Regions from separate parts of the Sphingomonas chlorellae genome, predicted to be linked through region 2. Evidence: predicted binding sites of a transcription regulator. Region 2 holds the regulator's gene; each other region holds the start of a gene.
What was found. The regulator LexA, encoded in region 2, represses DNA repair genes until DNA is damaged. The targets are predictions, from matches to a motif close to GTTCCNCNCTTGTTCT.
Positions count from the first base shown of each region.

Region 1: a site for LexA is predicted at 2,153-2,168, ahead of ACT3CF_RS09880 (ATP-dependent helicase). Genes of this name have one in related genera too.
Region 3: a site for LexA is predicted at 2,098-2,113, ahead of ACT3CF_RS03145 (ribonucleoside-diphosphate reductase subunit alpha). Genes of this name have one in related genera too.

Region 1 covers NZ_JBQXXM010000003.1:228,458-232,739, forward strand. Annotated here, with positions in the region: gene ACT3CF_RS09870 (methyl-accepting chemotaxis protein) at 1-1,220, opposite strand, end outside; gene ACT3CF_RS09875 (TorF family putative porin) at 1,287-2,003, opposite strand; gene ACT3CF_RS09880 (ATP-dependent helicase) at 2,172-4,282, shown strand, end outside.
Region 2 covers NZ_JBQXXM010000003.1:13,134-17,415, forward strand. Annotated here, with positions in the region: gene ACT3CF_RS08835 (ComEC/Rec2 family competence protein) at 1-1,239, shown strand, start outside; gene lexA (transcriptional repressor LexA) at 1,233-1,922, opposite strand; gene ACT3CF_RS08845 (PilZ domain-containing protein) at 2,014-2,970, opposite strand; gene trpC (indole-3-glycerol phosphate synthase TrpC) at 3,073-3,843, opposite strand; gene trpD (anthranilate phosphoribosyltransferase) at 3,840-4,282, opposite strand, start outside.
Region 3 covers NZ_JBQXXM010000001.1:664,958-669,239, reverse strand. Annotated here, with positions in the region: gene ACT3CF_RS03150 (MFS transporter) at 1-1,492, opposite strand, end outside; gene ACT3CF_RS03145 (ribonucleoside-diphosphate reductase subunit alpha) at 2,286-4,193, shown strand.

The DNA.
Region 1 (4,282 bases), 220 kb from region 2:
GCGGCGTGACGCGCATCCGCAACCGCGCGATCCGCCGCAGCCTGGCGAAAAACGTCGGCGGCACGCGCCAGGGTGCCAATTTCGTCGGCTCGGTCGAGCGACGGGATCGCACGGTCTTCGCCGTGTGCAAGTCGGTCGACTGCATCCGCGAGCACCTGCATCGGGCGTCCGACGAGACGACGCACAGCAAAGAGGATCGCGACCACCAGTCCGATCGTCACCACGATCGCACAGGCGATGAGGTTCCATTTGAGCGCAACGGCCGGCGCCGAGATCGCTGCCGCCGGGATTTCCGAAATCAGCGCCCAGCGCGCCTTCACCTGCCCCAGTTCAACGGGCTGAACGAACCGGATCCACTGGACACCCGACGCGTCCGTCACCGTAAACGACTGCGGTCGTCCGGTATCGATGACCTGCCGGACCACGTCCTTGCCGATGTCGGAATATGGCTTCATCCGCTTCGCGGCGTCCGGATTGACCAGCCAGTTTCCTGCGCCGGACACGAGCAGCAGCCGACCGACACCGAAAGGTTGAACTTTCGACAACCGCGACGTCATTTCGTCGAGCGCCATGTCCATGCCGGCAACCCCCACGATGCGCCCTGCGTGCCGCACGGGGTGCACCACCGACATCATGACATAGGTCTTGCCATAGACGTCATAGGCATACGGTTCGACGAGCGCCGGTCGCCCCTGATCGTGCGCCTGCTTGTAATAGTCGGCATTGTAATCGGCGTCATTGGCGACCGGATCGAGCGTAACCTTGCCGCCCGGGCGCAACCACCATGGCGCGAAGTTGCCCTTCGGCGACGATCCCGGCTGGCCCCGATGATCGGCATCGAGACCGATGCTGTCGCGCTCGGCCATATGCCAGACGCCGAACTCGATCGGCGTGATGTTGAGGTAGCTGCGCAGTTCACGCACGATGTCCGCCCGCGAAACGCCGCGGTCATAGCTGTTCGAAACTGCGGTCGCGACGGACTGCGCCGCACTGCCGATCTCCGCCACGTTCCGGGCGACGCTTTCGGCGTGAACGCGCGCATCGGCAAAGGCCCCCTCGGTCGACAGTCGACTCACGGCGCCTTGGGTGGCCGCAACGACGATCGAAAAACCGATGGTGAGCAGCAACAGGACTGCCGCTGCGGAAACGGTAAGCAGCTTGCCCGCGATTGGAAGCCGCTGAAAAGCGTTGCTGATCGCGGAAGGGCTGATGGCCGCCATAAGGTTCTTCTTTCCCTTGGTCGAGAATTAGGGGTCGGATGGTGGAGCGCCTCGCGAGGCGGCGACTCAAAAGGTCAGGCGTGCGCTTGCCAGCAGTGTCGGCTTCGCGATGCCGAGCCGGGGTACGTCGGTATCGATATAGTTGAGCCCGAACTTCACATGCTTGAGCGTGACCGTCGCTCCCAGCGACCAGTCGAGATATTCGCCGTTGGGCGCCCAGGCGCCGGCCGATCGCCCCAGATGGGCATTGAGCGCCACCCGGCTCTTCGGCACCGCATATTGCACGTCAAGCCCGAGGTTGAAGTTCTCACGGTGCGAGAGCGACGTCTGCCTCGGCGCATAATAGGCACTGGCGGTCGCTGTGACCGGCCCGATCACTTCGGAGTAGCGGATATAGGTTTCCGCATAGTCGATCGGCGGCGCAGAGGCCGCACGGCGCGGATAGGTGTAATATGCCAACCCGACATCGAGCGCCCCCGTCTTGCTCAGGGCGTGCGTCCAGCCGCCGGTAAAGTCGAGTTCGACTGTCCCCAGCGCATCGGTTTTCGGCAGAGACGAAACGAAGACGTTGGCGTAAAGCCCGCTTTTATGACTGATCGTCACCTGCGGCTGAACGGCTGCCTTGCGATCGGTATAGGACAGACCGCGAAACCGGTAGTCGCTGACAACCGCGACCTCGCCGCTCACAGTCAGACCGGGAGCAATCGTCTGCTGTGCGTGTGCCGCCCCGCTCCAAAAACCCACAGCACCAGCAAGAACCGCAGGAATCCAGTAGTTTTTCATTATAATTTTCTCGCCCGAGACGATCCCCTCTAGCCCAATTATAGGAAGCGAAGCCGCAACGTTGCCGAAACACATCGGAAAACTTGCCCAAGCCGACGACCCGGATACGCCGTTCGGTAGACGCGGGGCGCCTTGCCGTCGCGCGCGATGTTCCCTAGCTGTTCGCGCATGAACATGCCCGCCTCCGAACCCGAACCTCCCTACCTGCGCGGTCTCAACCCCGAACAGCGCGAGGCCGTGCTGACAACCGAGGGGCCGGTGCTCGTTCTTGCCGGAGCAGGCACCGGCAAGACGGCGGCGCTGACCGCCCGCCTCGCCCACCTGCTATGGACGCGGCGCGCCTACCCCAGCGAAATCCTCTCGGTGACCTTTACCAACAAGGCTGCTCGCGAGATGAAGGAACGCGTCGCCCGACATGTGGGCGATGCGGTCGAAGGGATGCCTTGGCTGGGAACTTTCCACGCCATCGGCGCGAAGATGCTTCGCCGCCACGCCGAACTGGTCGGTTTACAGTCGAACTTCACCATCCTCGATACCGACGACCAGCTGCGCTTGCTCAAGCAGCTCATCCTCGCCGCCGGTCTCGATGAGAAGCGCTGGCCCGCCCGCCAGCTCGCCGGATTGATCGACGGCTGGAAGAACCGCGGACTCACGCCTGCCGATCTGGATGCTGGCGAGTCCGAGCATTTTGCCAATGGTCGCGGCCAGGCAATGTATGCCGCCTATAAGGACCGGCTACGCGCGCTCAATGCATGCGACTTCGGCGACCTGCTGTTGCACACGCTCACCATCCTCAAGGCCGACCGCGAGGTGCTGGCACTTTATCAGCGGCGCTTCCGCTACATCATGGTCGACGAATATCAGGACACCAATTCGGTTCAGTATCTCTGGCTTCGCCTGCTGGCGCAGGAGCGCAAGAATATCTGCTGCGTCGGCGATGACGATCAGTCGATCTACAGTTGGCGCGGTGCGCAGGTTGAAAACATCCTAAAGTTCGAACGTGATTTCCCGGGGGCGAAGGTCATCCGCCTCGAGCAGAATTATCGGTCAACGCCGCATATCCTCGGCGCCGCTTCAGGGGTCATCGCCAACAATGGCGGACGGCTGGGGAAAACGCTTTGGACCGAAAAGGACGCGGGCGAAAAGGTTCGGGTGATCGGCGTGTGGGACGGCCCCGAAGAGGCCCGCCGCGTCGGTGACGAGATCGAGACGCTGCAGCATCGCGGGTTGAGCCTCGACCAGATGGCGATCCTGGTCCGGGCACAGCACCAGACACGCGAATTCGAAGACCGCTTCATCGCCATCGGCATGCCCTATCGGATCATCGGCGGCTTCCGTTTCTATGAACGTCAGGAAATCCGGGATGCGCTCGCCTATTTGCGCGTCGTTGCCCAGCCGTCGGACGACCTTGCCTTTGAACGCATCGTTAATGTCCCAAAGCGGGGCTTGGGTGACAAGGCGCTGGCCAAGGTGCATCAGTTCGCCCGTGCCCACGGCCTGCCCCTGACGGTCGCGGCCGCGCGGATCCTCGATACCGATGAACTGACCCCGCAGGCCCGCCGCGCACTCGGCAACCTGATCGGCGACCTCGCGCGGTGGCGCTCGCAGGGCGACGTCCTCCAGCACCCGGACCTTGCCCGCCAGATCCTCGACGAGAGCGGCTATACCGCGATGTGGCAGGCGGACCGCACCGCCGAGGCGGCAGGACGACTCGAAAACCTCAACGAGTTGGTTCGGGCGATGGAGGAATATGAGAGCCTGACCGCATTTCTGGAGCATGTCAGCCTTGTGATGGACAATGAGGCTGCGGCCGACGAGGCAAAGGTCACGATCATGACGATCCACGCCGCCAAGGGACTCGAGTTCGACACCGTGTTCCTCGCGGGATGGGAAGAAGGCTTGTTTCCGTCGCAGCGCGCGCTGGACGAAGGCGGGTTGGCGAGCCTGGAAGAAGAGCGCCGGCTGGCCTATGTCGCGATCACGCGCGCGAGAAGGTTGGCGGTAATCCTCCACGCGGCCAACCGTCGAATCTACGGGCAGTGGAACTCGTCGCTGCCGAGCCGCTTTGTCGGCGAATTGCCCCCTGAGCATGTGGAAAGCGAGACGACGATGAGCGGCGGCGCCAGCCTGTGGCGCGCCAACTGGTCCGAACGTGCCGATCCGTTTGCCGATCACGCTCGCGGGACCGGACGCGGGCCGGGGTGGCAGCGCGCGGCGGGAACCGGATCGACCTTCACGCGCGAGCCGACACGTATCGTCGAAGCCCGCGCCAGCGCCGT
Region 2 (4,282 bases):
GCCGCCGCGATCGGCTATACCTGGCTCACCGGCGCGCAGGTGCCCACGCTGCGGTCGTGCGTCGCGGCGTTGCTCGTGTTGCTGGCGCTTGTGCTGGGGCGTGAGGCGATGACGCTGCGCCTGGTTGCGGCCGGCGCGGTGGTGGTGCTGCTCGTCGCACCCGCCTCGCTGGTCGGCGCCAGCTTCCAGCTCAGCTTTGCGGCCGTCGCCGCGATCGTCGCGCTCCACGAATCGCCCCGCATCGAACGCTGGTTCGCCGCACGCGACGAGGGGCGGCTTGCCGGCTGGGGGCGTGCGCTCGCCGGGCTGCTCGTCACCGGCATCGTCGTCGAACTGGCGCTGACGCCGATCGCGCTGTTCCATTTCCATCGCAGCGGGCTCTACGGATCGGTCGCCAACCTTGTCGCGATCCCGCTGACCACCTTCGTCATCATGCCCGTCGAGGCGCTGGCGCTGCTCCTCGATCTGGCCGGGCTGGGGGCGCCGCTTTGGTGGGTGGCGGGCAGGGCGCTTGGCCTGCTGCTCGGGCTCGCGCATCTCGTCGCCGCAGCGCCCGGCGCCAACGCCAGCCTTCCCGCCATGCCGGGCGGGGCATTCGCGCTGATCGTCGCGGGCGGGTTGTGGCTCGCGCTGTGGCGGACACGATTGCGCCTGCTGGGCGCGGCGCCGATCCTTGCCGGAGCGCTCTGGGCCGTCGCCACGCCGCCGCCCGACCTCATCGTCACCGGCGACGGCCGCCACGTCGCCCTGCGTGCCGCCGATGGTTCGGTGCGGCTGCTGCGGGAGCGTGCGGGCGATTATGTCCGCACGATGCTCGGCGAAAGCGCGGGCAGCCCACCGCCCTTCGACGCACTCGATGCGTTCGATCCGTTGCCGGAGGCGCGGTGCAGCCCCGATCTGTGCGTCGTCGATATCGTTCGTCCGGACGGGCGCTGGCGCGTGGTCGCGACGCGAAGCCCCTATCCGATCGCGCGGGAGCAGCTGCTGCCGCTCTGCGCCGCGGCGGACCTCGTCGTCAGCGACCGCGCCCTGCCGCGCGGATGCGTGCCGCGCTGGCTTCGGCTCGATCGCCCGCTGCTGGCGCGGACGGGCGGGGTGGCGATCCGCTTTCCGGCACGCCTTGCCACCGTCCGCACCGGCGCCGGGCATCCGTGGGAACGCCCGCTGCGTGTGCTTCCGGCCGAAGTCGCGCCCCAGGCCCGCGCACACCGGCGGCCGGGGGCGCCCCAGCCTCAGTAGCGGCGGAGCAGCCCGGCCAGCCGGCCCTGAACGCGCACCTGATCGGGGCGATAGCGCTGCGCGTCATAGGCACGGTTCGCCGGGTCGAGCCGGATCATCGCGCCCTCGTGACGGAAATATTTGAGCGTCGCCTCGCTGTCGTCGATCAGCGCCACCACGATCTCGCCGTCGCGCGCGACTTCGGTACGACGGATCAGCGCATAATCGCCGTCGAGAATCCCCGCTTCGACCATCGAGTCACCCGATACCTCGAGTGCATAATGATCGCCCGCGCCCAGCAGCGCCGCGGGAACCGGCAGCATCGACGAGCCTTCGAGCGCCTCGATCGGCGTACCCGCCGCGATCCGCCCGTGCAGCGGGATCTCGATGACGTCGTTGGCGGCGCGCGGCGGCTCGGGTGCGGCGGGCGCAGGCGCAGGAGACGCCGCGGCGGCGCGGGCGCTGCCATGGCCCTTCCGTGCCTCGGGACGCTCGGGCATCCGCAGCACTTCCAGCGCGCGGGCGCGGTTGGGCAGGCGCCGGATGAACTGCCGCTCTTCCAGCGCGCTGATCAGCCGGTGCACCCCCGACTTCGACTTGAGGTCGAGCGCATCCTTCATCTCCTCGAACGAGGGCGAAACCCCGGTCTCGGCCAGTCGATCGGCAATGAAGCAGATGAGCTCGTGCTGCTTGCGCGTGAGCATCCAGGTCCTCCGTCCAGAACAGACGAGGAACGTTTACGCAATGTTCCCGTGCGCTGTCAAGCGATGCCGCGTGTTCGCGCGTCGTCTCGGGTCAGTCGTGGCTCAGATGCCCCCGCGCCAGCCCCATCGCGCGTTCGGGAAGCGGCAGGCGGAACGCGCAGAGCAGCCGGTCGGGGGCTGCGTCGATCACATTGGCGGGGCCGCCGCCGATGCCCGGCAACGACACCCACAGGTTCGTGCCCGGCGCACAGCCGGCGCGCGTCTCGAGCTCGACCAGGTTGCGCGTCAGCGATCGTGCGCGCGCGTTCCACCACTGCACGCCGCGCCGCAGCCGGACGGGCAGGTCGATGCGGATCGCGCGCAGGTCGGGCATGATCGCCCCTGCCTCGGCGCCGTCGACCGGCGCGGCCGGCTGGCTGTGCTTCGGCAGCGCGCGGAGCCACGGCATCAGCGTCTGCCAGCCGATCTCGTCGTCGAGCGCCAGCCCGGCATGGCGGCCGTTCACCCACCGCACCGTGCCGCTCAGCGGCGTCAGCGCGTCGAGCAGCAGTTGCACATTGTCGGCCTCGGCCAGCGGGCGGCTCGTCTCGATGCCCACGCCGCGCTGCGAGATGTTGCGCACCAGCACGAAATCGGTGTCGTCGCCGCACCGGAGCGTCGCCTTGTGCCAGATCGCGACGCGCGGCATCCGCCGGCGGTCGGCGGGAAGCGCGGCAAGCGTCCGCGCGAGCACGCCCACCACGTCGATCGGCTCGGCATAACGGAACAGCGCGCGCGCGTTGTCGCCGGGTTCGATCCGTCCGGCGATGCGTTCGCCGGTCGCCAGCCGCAGCGTCGCCTCGGGCGCGGCGGCCAGCGCCTCGGCGGCGGGCAGGCTCAGCGTCGCGGCGTGCGCGCCCAGACACAGCACCGCACAGCCATGCTCGTCCTCGGCCAGTTCGATCGCCGCCGATTCGAAATCGCACGCCGCCGGATCGGGGAGGTCGGTCGAGGAATGGATGTCGGGCAGCAGCGAAAACAGCGTTGCCGATCCCAGTAACTGGTACATTCTTGGTCTAATCCCAGCGCCCGTGCCGGACTCTGGACCGCGTTGCTGAAGGCGCGGTTAAGACGGATGGTTGTGGATTCCCTACCGCACCGCGCAGGCGCCTCAGCCGATCAGCGCCCGCGTGGCCGCCGCGACGTCGGGCTGGCGCATCAATGCCTCGCCGATCAGGAAGCAACGCACGTCATGCGCCGCCATCGCGTCGAGGTCGGCACGCGATGTCAGCCCGCTCTCGGCGACAAAGGTGCATCCCGCCGGCGCGAGCCGAACCAGTTCATAGGTGCGACGAAGATCGACGCTGAAGTCCTTGAGATTGCGGTTGTTCACCCCGATCAGGCGCGACTTGAGCCGCAATGCCCGCTCGAGCTCGGCTGCATCGTGCACTTCGATCAGCGCGTCCATGCCCGCCTCGATCGCCGCGGCCTCGATCTCCGCCATCTGCCCGTCGTCGAGCGCGGCGACGATGATCAGGATCGCGTCGGCCCCCATCGCGCGCGCCTCGCCCACCTGCCAGGGATCGACCATGAAGTCCTTGCGCAGCACCGGCAGCGGGCAGGCCGCGCGGGCGGCGATCAGATAGTCCTCATGTCCCTGGAAATAATCATGGTCGGTCAGCACCGACAGGCACGCCGCACCGCCCTCGGCATAGGCGCGGGCATGCGCGGGCGGATCGAAATCGGCGCGGATCAGCCCCTTGGACGGGCTCGCCTTCTTGATCTCGGCGATCAGCCCGAACCCGCCCGCCGCCACCCTGGCGTCGAGCGCGGCCTTGAACCCGCGCGGCGCGGTGGGGGCGGGGTATTCGCGCGGCGCGCGCCGGCGTTCGGCGACCTCGCGGCGCTTGGTCTCCAGAATGGTGTCGAGCATCGTCGTCATACGAAATCGATCCAGCAGTCGAGCAGCCGGTTGGCAAGGCCCTTGTCGATCGCCTCGGCGGCGCGCGCGGCGCCGTCGGTCAGCGTGTCGGCCGCGCCGCCGATCATCAGCGCGGCGGCGGCGTTGAGCAGCACCGCGTCGCGATACGCGCCATGCTCGCCCTGCAACAGCCGGCGCAGCGCGAGTGCGTTGTACGCGGGGTCGCCGCCGCGGATCGCGGCGAGCGGATGGCGCGGCAATCCGGCATCCTCGGGAACGATCCGGCCGGGCAGCGTCGCGGTGCCGACATTGACCGCGATGCTCACCCCCTCGGTCGAAAGCTCGTCGAGCCCTTCCTCGCCCGAAATCACCGCCGCGCATTCGGTGCCGAGCTGCGCGAGCGCCTCGGCATAGATCGGCGCATAGTCGGGTCGCGCGATCCCGATCAGCTGGCGCGTGA
Region 3 (4,282 bases), on a different contig from region 2:
CCCCTTCGGCGCGCAGCAGCGCCGGATCGGCGACGACATGGCCATAGGCGGCGGCGTTGGCCTGGACCCGGCCGGCAACGAGCGGATCGGCCAGGCTGAGCGCCTGGGTGATCGAGGCGCTGTGTGCCCGCTCGCGGATCACCTGGAACGTGCCGAAAGCCGCCGAACCCGCGGCGCCGCCCAGATTCTGCGTGATGCTGAACAGGGCAGAAAAGCTGACGAAATGCGTCGGCCCATAACGCATGGCTCGCGTCAGCCCCACCAGCATCGCCGGCCCGATGAACAGTGCGGTGCAGAAGCCCATCAGCGCCTGGCTGAAGTACATGTCGTGCGGCCGGGTAAGGTTGGTCGACTGCGCATCAAGCAGCGCGCCGATGCCGATCAGTCCCAGCGAGATGAGGATCGGGCGCCCAAGGAACTGCGGGTCGATCGTCAGCACGCTGACGACGGTGCCGAGGATCGTCGCGGCGAGAACGACGGCATAGAGCGTGCGGAACTGCTCGGGGCCCATGCCGACGGTGGTGAGCAGCCCGGTGGCACCGATCGTCTGTTCGGAAAGCGTGACGCGGACGAGGATCGAGACGAGCGAAAAGCGCAGGATGTCGCCGCTGCCCAGCCAGCGCGTATTGAGCAGGGGGTTGGCGCGATAGTGCTCGATCACCAGCGCGGCCGGGATCAGCACCCCGGCGCCGAGCAGCGCCCAGGGAATCCAGTGCGCCTCGAACCACCACAGCACGCGCCCCATGCCGAGCACCGCGACGAACAGCGCCATTCCCATCGCGAAGAGCGGGAAGGTGATGAAATCGAGCCGTTCGAAACTGCGCACGCGCTCGACCGGCGGCAAGGGCAGCGCCCGCACCCCCATCAGGCAGAACAGGGCCAGCGCGAGCTCGAACAGGTACATCGCCTGCCAGTGATCGGCGTCAAACGCGCCGGTAGGAAACAGCCGTGCCAGCGGCACCGCGAGCTGCGGCAGCGTGATCGCCAGAACGAGCGACTTGAGGCGCAGCGCAGGCGTCGAAGCCTGGACGATGTAGAGCAGCCCGACCGTCGAGAGCGCCGACCCCGCAATGCCGCTGAGCGCACGGACGGCGATCGCCGACGCGAAGCTGTGCACGAGCAGGTGGCCGCCGGTCATCAGCGCAAAGGCGATCAGGAACAGCTGGGTGAAGGGCCGGATGCCGAACTGCTGCCGTACCTTGAACAACAGCATGCTCGCGCAGACGTTGGTCATCACATAGACGGTGGGCAGCCACTGGATCTCGGCCTGGTAGAGCCCCAGCGATCCCTGGAGGTTGACGAGGTTGGCCGTGACCAGCGCATTGCCGAGCGCCCCCGCCATCACCACCAGCGTTCCGACGAGCAGATAGGCGATGCGGCGTCCCGGAGGGTGCCACGGCGTCGGCGGTGAACCGGGAATCGGCGAACGCTCGTGCGGGGCGGGCTGCCACGCCGATTCGTCCTGCACATGCGTTGCCCGGTTGCGTGCCATTGCGCGCCGATAATCCAGGAGCCGCCGGAACGATCCGGTGACGGTTGAAACAACAGCCGTAAGACTTCCTCCGATATAGAGAGCGACAGCGCCGACCGGGGCACCGGGTATCCCGAAGGGGGCATGGGGCGACCGCCGCCGAATCCCGATTGCGGCATTTCGGACGCGTCGTCCAGCCCCCCCGACCGTCGGCGGCGCGGCGCGCAATTGTGGATTTGCCGAGGCTTGTTCGTTACTTGCGAACGAATGCCGGCCGGGGCAGCGATCGATGCGTCCGCGTCGGCCCACGCGCAGCCTCTTGCGACGGCGCGCCGTGCGCTTCTTCCCCCGGAATTTTTTTTCGTATCCCCTTTGTTCACTTGCCTTTCGCGAAGGCAAGGAAGGTCCGTGCGTCGCACCCTCTCCTCATACCCCGGCAAAGGTTGACCCGTCGCAAATCAGACGATCGGGCGTTGCACTCGCGGCCGAATTGGTCTTTTGTGTCGATCCGCGGCGCGACCACAAACTGTAGTGGCCAAGCCGAGGGGCAGGCTCAAGCACTGGTATACACTCGCTCGCATCGCTATATGCGGGACGGCTGTTTTCGTGCCTGGGCCCTGTGTTTTGATCTCTTTTTGTTCTCGCGCTTTCCGGCGTGCGGACGTAAGATCGAACCCCGCCCCGATTCGGATTTTCGAGCGTGCCTCCGGGCACGAGAGCATGGGCCCCGGACCGGCCGGCTTTGCCGCCGCGGGGCCAGGATCACGGGAGAAACGGGCCGGGCAACCGGGCCGGATTTCAGGGGCGTAGAGTGATGGAATTCAGGGATACCGGAAGCGTGAACGACACCGCCATCGAAGCCGCCGTGAGCACCGTCGCCGGCGGCGAACCCCGCCGCAAGCCGATCGACAGCCGCGAGATCGCACCCCGCGCCTATCCGGTGGAGGTCGACCATAGCCGCGACGCACTGCTCACCGACTTCGGCAAGGAGACGCTGAAGGACCGCTATCTGCTGCCCGGCGAGAGTTTCCAGGACCTGTTCGTCCGCGTCGCCTCGGCCTATGCCGACGATGCCGCGCACGCGCAGCGCCTGTACGACTATATCTCGAAGCTGTGGTTCATGCCCGCGACGCCGGTGCTTTCGAACGGCGGCACCGGGCGCGGCCTGCCGATCAGCTGCTACCTCAATTCGGTGCCCGACAGCCTGGAAGGGATCGTCGCCACCTGGAACGAGAATGTGTGGCTGGCGAGCCGCGGCGGCGGCATCGGCACCTATTGGGGCGCGGTGCGCGGCATCGGCGAACCGGTGGGCCTCAACGGCAAGACCAGCGGCATCATCCCGTTCGTTCGCGTGATGGACTCGCTGACGCTGGCGATCTCGCAGGGCTCGCTGCGCCGCGGGTCGGCGGCCTGCTATCTCGACATCTCGCACCCCGAGATCGAGGAGTTCCTGGAGATCCGCAAGCCGTCGGGCGACTTCAACCGCAAGGCGCTGAACCTCCACCACGGCGTGCTGATCCCCGACGCGTTCATGGAAGCCGTGCGCGACGGCCGCGAATGGGCGCTGAAGAGCCCCAAGGACGGGTCGGTGCGCGGCAGCGTCAACGCACGCGCGCTGTTCCAGAAGCTGGTCGAGACGCGGCTGGCGACGGGCGAGCCGTACATCGTGTTTTCCGATCATGTGAACAACACGATGCCCAAGCATCACCGCGACCTGGGGCTGAAGGTTTCGACCTCGAACCTCTGCTCGGAAATCACGCTGCCGACCGGCCGTGACCATCTGGGCAACGATCGTACCGCGGTGTGCTGCCTCTCGTCGCTCAACCTCGAGACCTGGGACGACTGGAAGGACGACAAGCGCTTCATCGAGGACGTGATGCGTTTCCTCGACAACGTGCTGACCGACTATATCGAGCGCGCACCCGACGAGATGGCGCGCGCGCGCTATTCGGCCGCGCGCGAGCGTTCGGTCGGGCTGGGCGTGATGGGCTTCCACAGCTTTCTCCAGGCGCGCGGACTGCCGTTCGAAAGCGCGATGGCGAAGAGCTGGAACCTGCGCATCTTCAAGCACATCAGCGCGCAGGTGAACGAAGCCTCGATGGCGCTGGCGGTCGAGCGCGGGCCGTGCCCGGATGCGGCCGACATGGGCGTGATGGAGCGTTTCAGCTGCAAGATGGCGATCGCGCCGACGGCGTCGATCTCGATCATCTGCGGCGGCACCAGCGCCTGCATCGAGCCGATCCCGGCCAATATCTATACCCACAAGACGCTGTCGGGCAGCTTCGCGGTGAAGAACCCGTTCCTCGAAAAGCTCCTCGCCGAGAAGTCGAAGGACTCGGACGCGGTGTGGAACTCGATCCTCGAACAGGGCGGATCGGTGCAGCACCTCGACTTCCTGACCGCCGAAGAAAAGGACGTGTTCAAGACGAGCTTCGAGATCGACCAGCGCTGGATCCTGGAACTGGCGGGCGATCGCGCGCCCTATATCGACCAGGCGCAGTCGCTGAACCTGTTCATCCCGGCCGATGTCGAGAAGTGGGATCTGCTGATGCTCCACTTCCGCGCATGGGAACTGGGGATCAAGTCGCTCTATTATCTGCGGTCGAAGTCGGTGCAGCGCGCAGGCTTTGCCGGCGGGGTCGAGGCCGACAACACGATCGAGAAGCCGCGTTTCGAACTCGGCGAGACCACCGATTATGACGAGTGCCTCGCCTGCCAGTGAGGCACCAGGCGGGCAGCGCCGGGCGGGCATAGGGGACGGCAACGCCCCCGCCCCGCCCGAAGCGCCGGAGACCATCCGATGACGTGGGA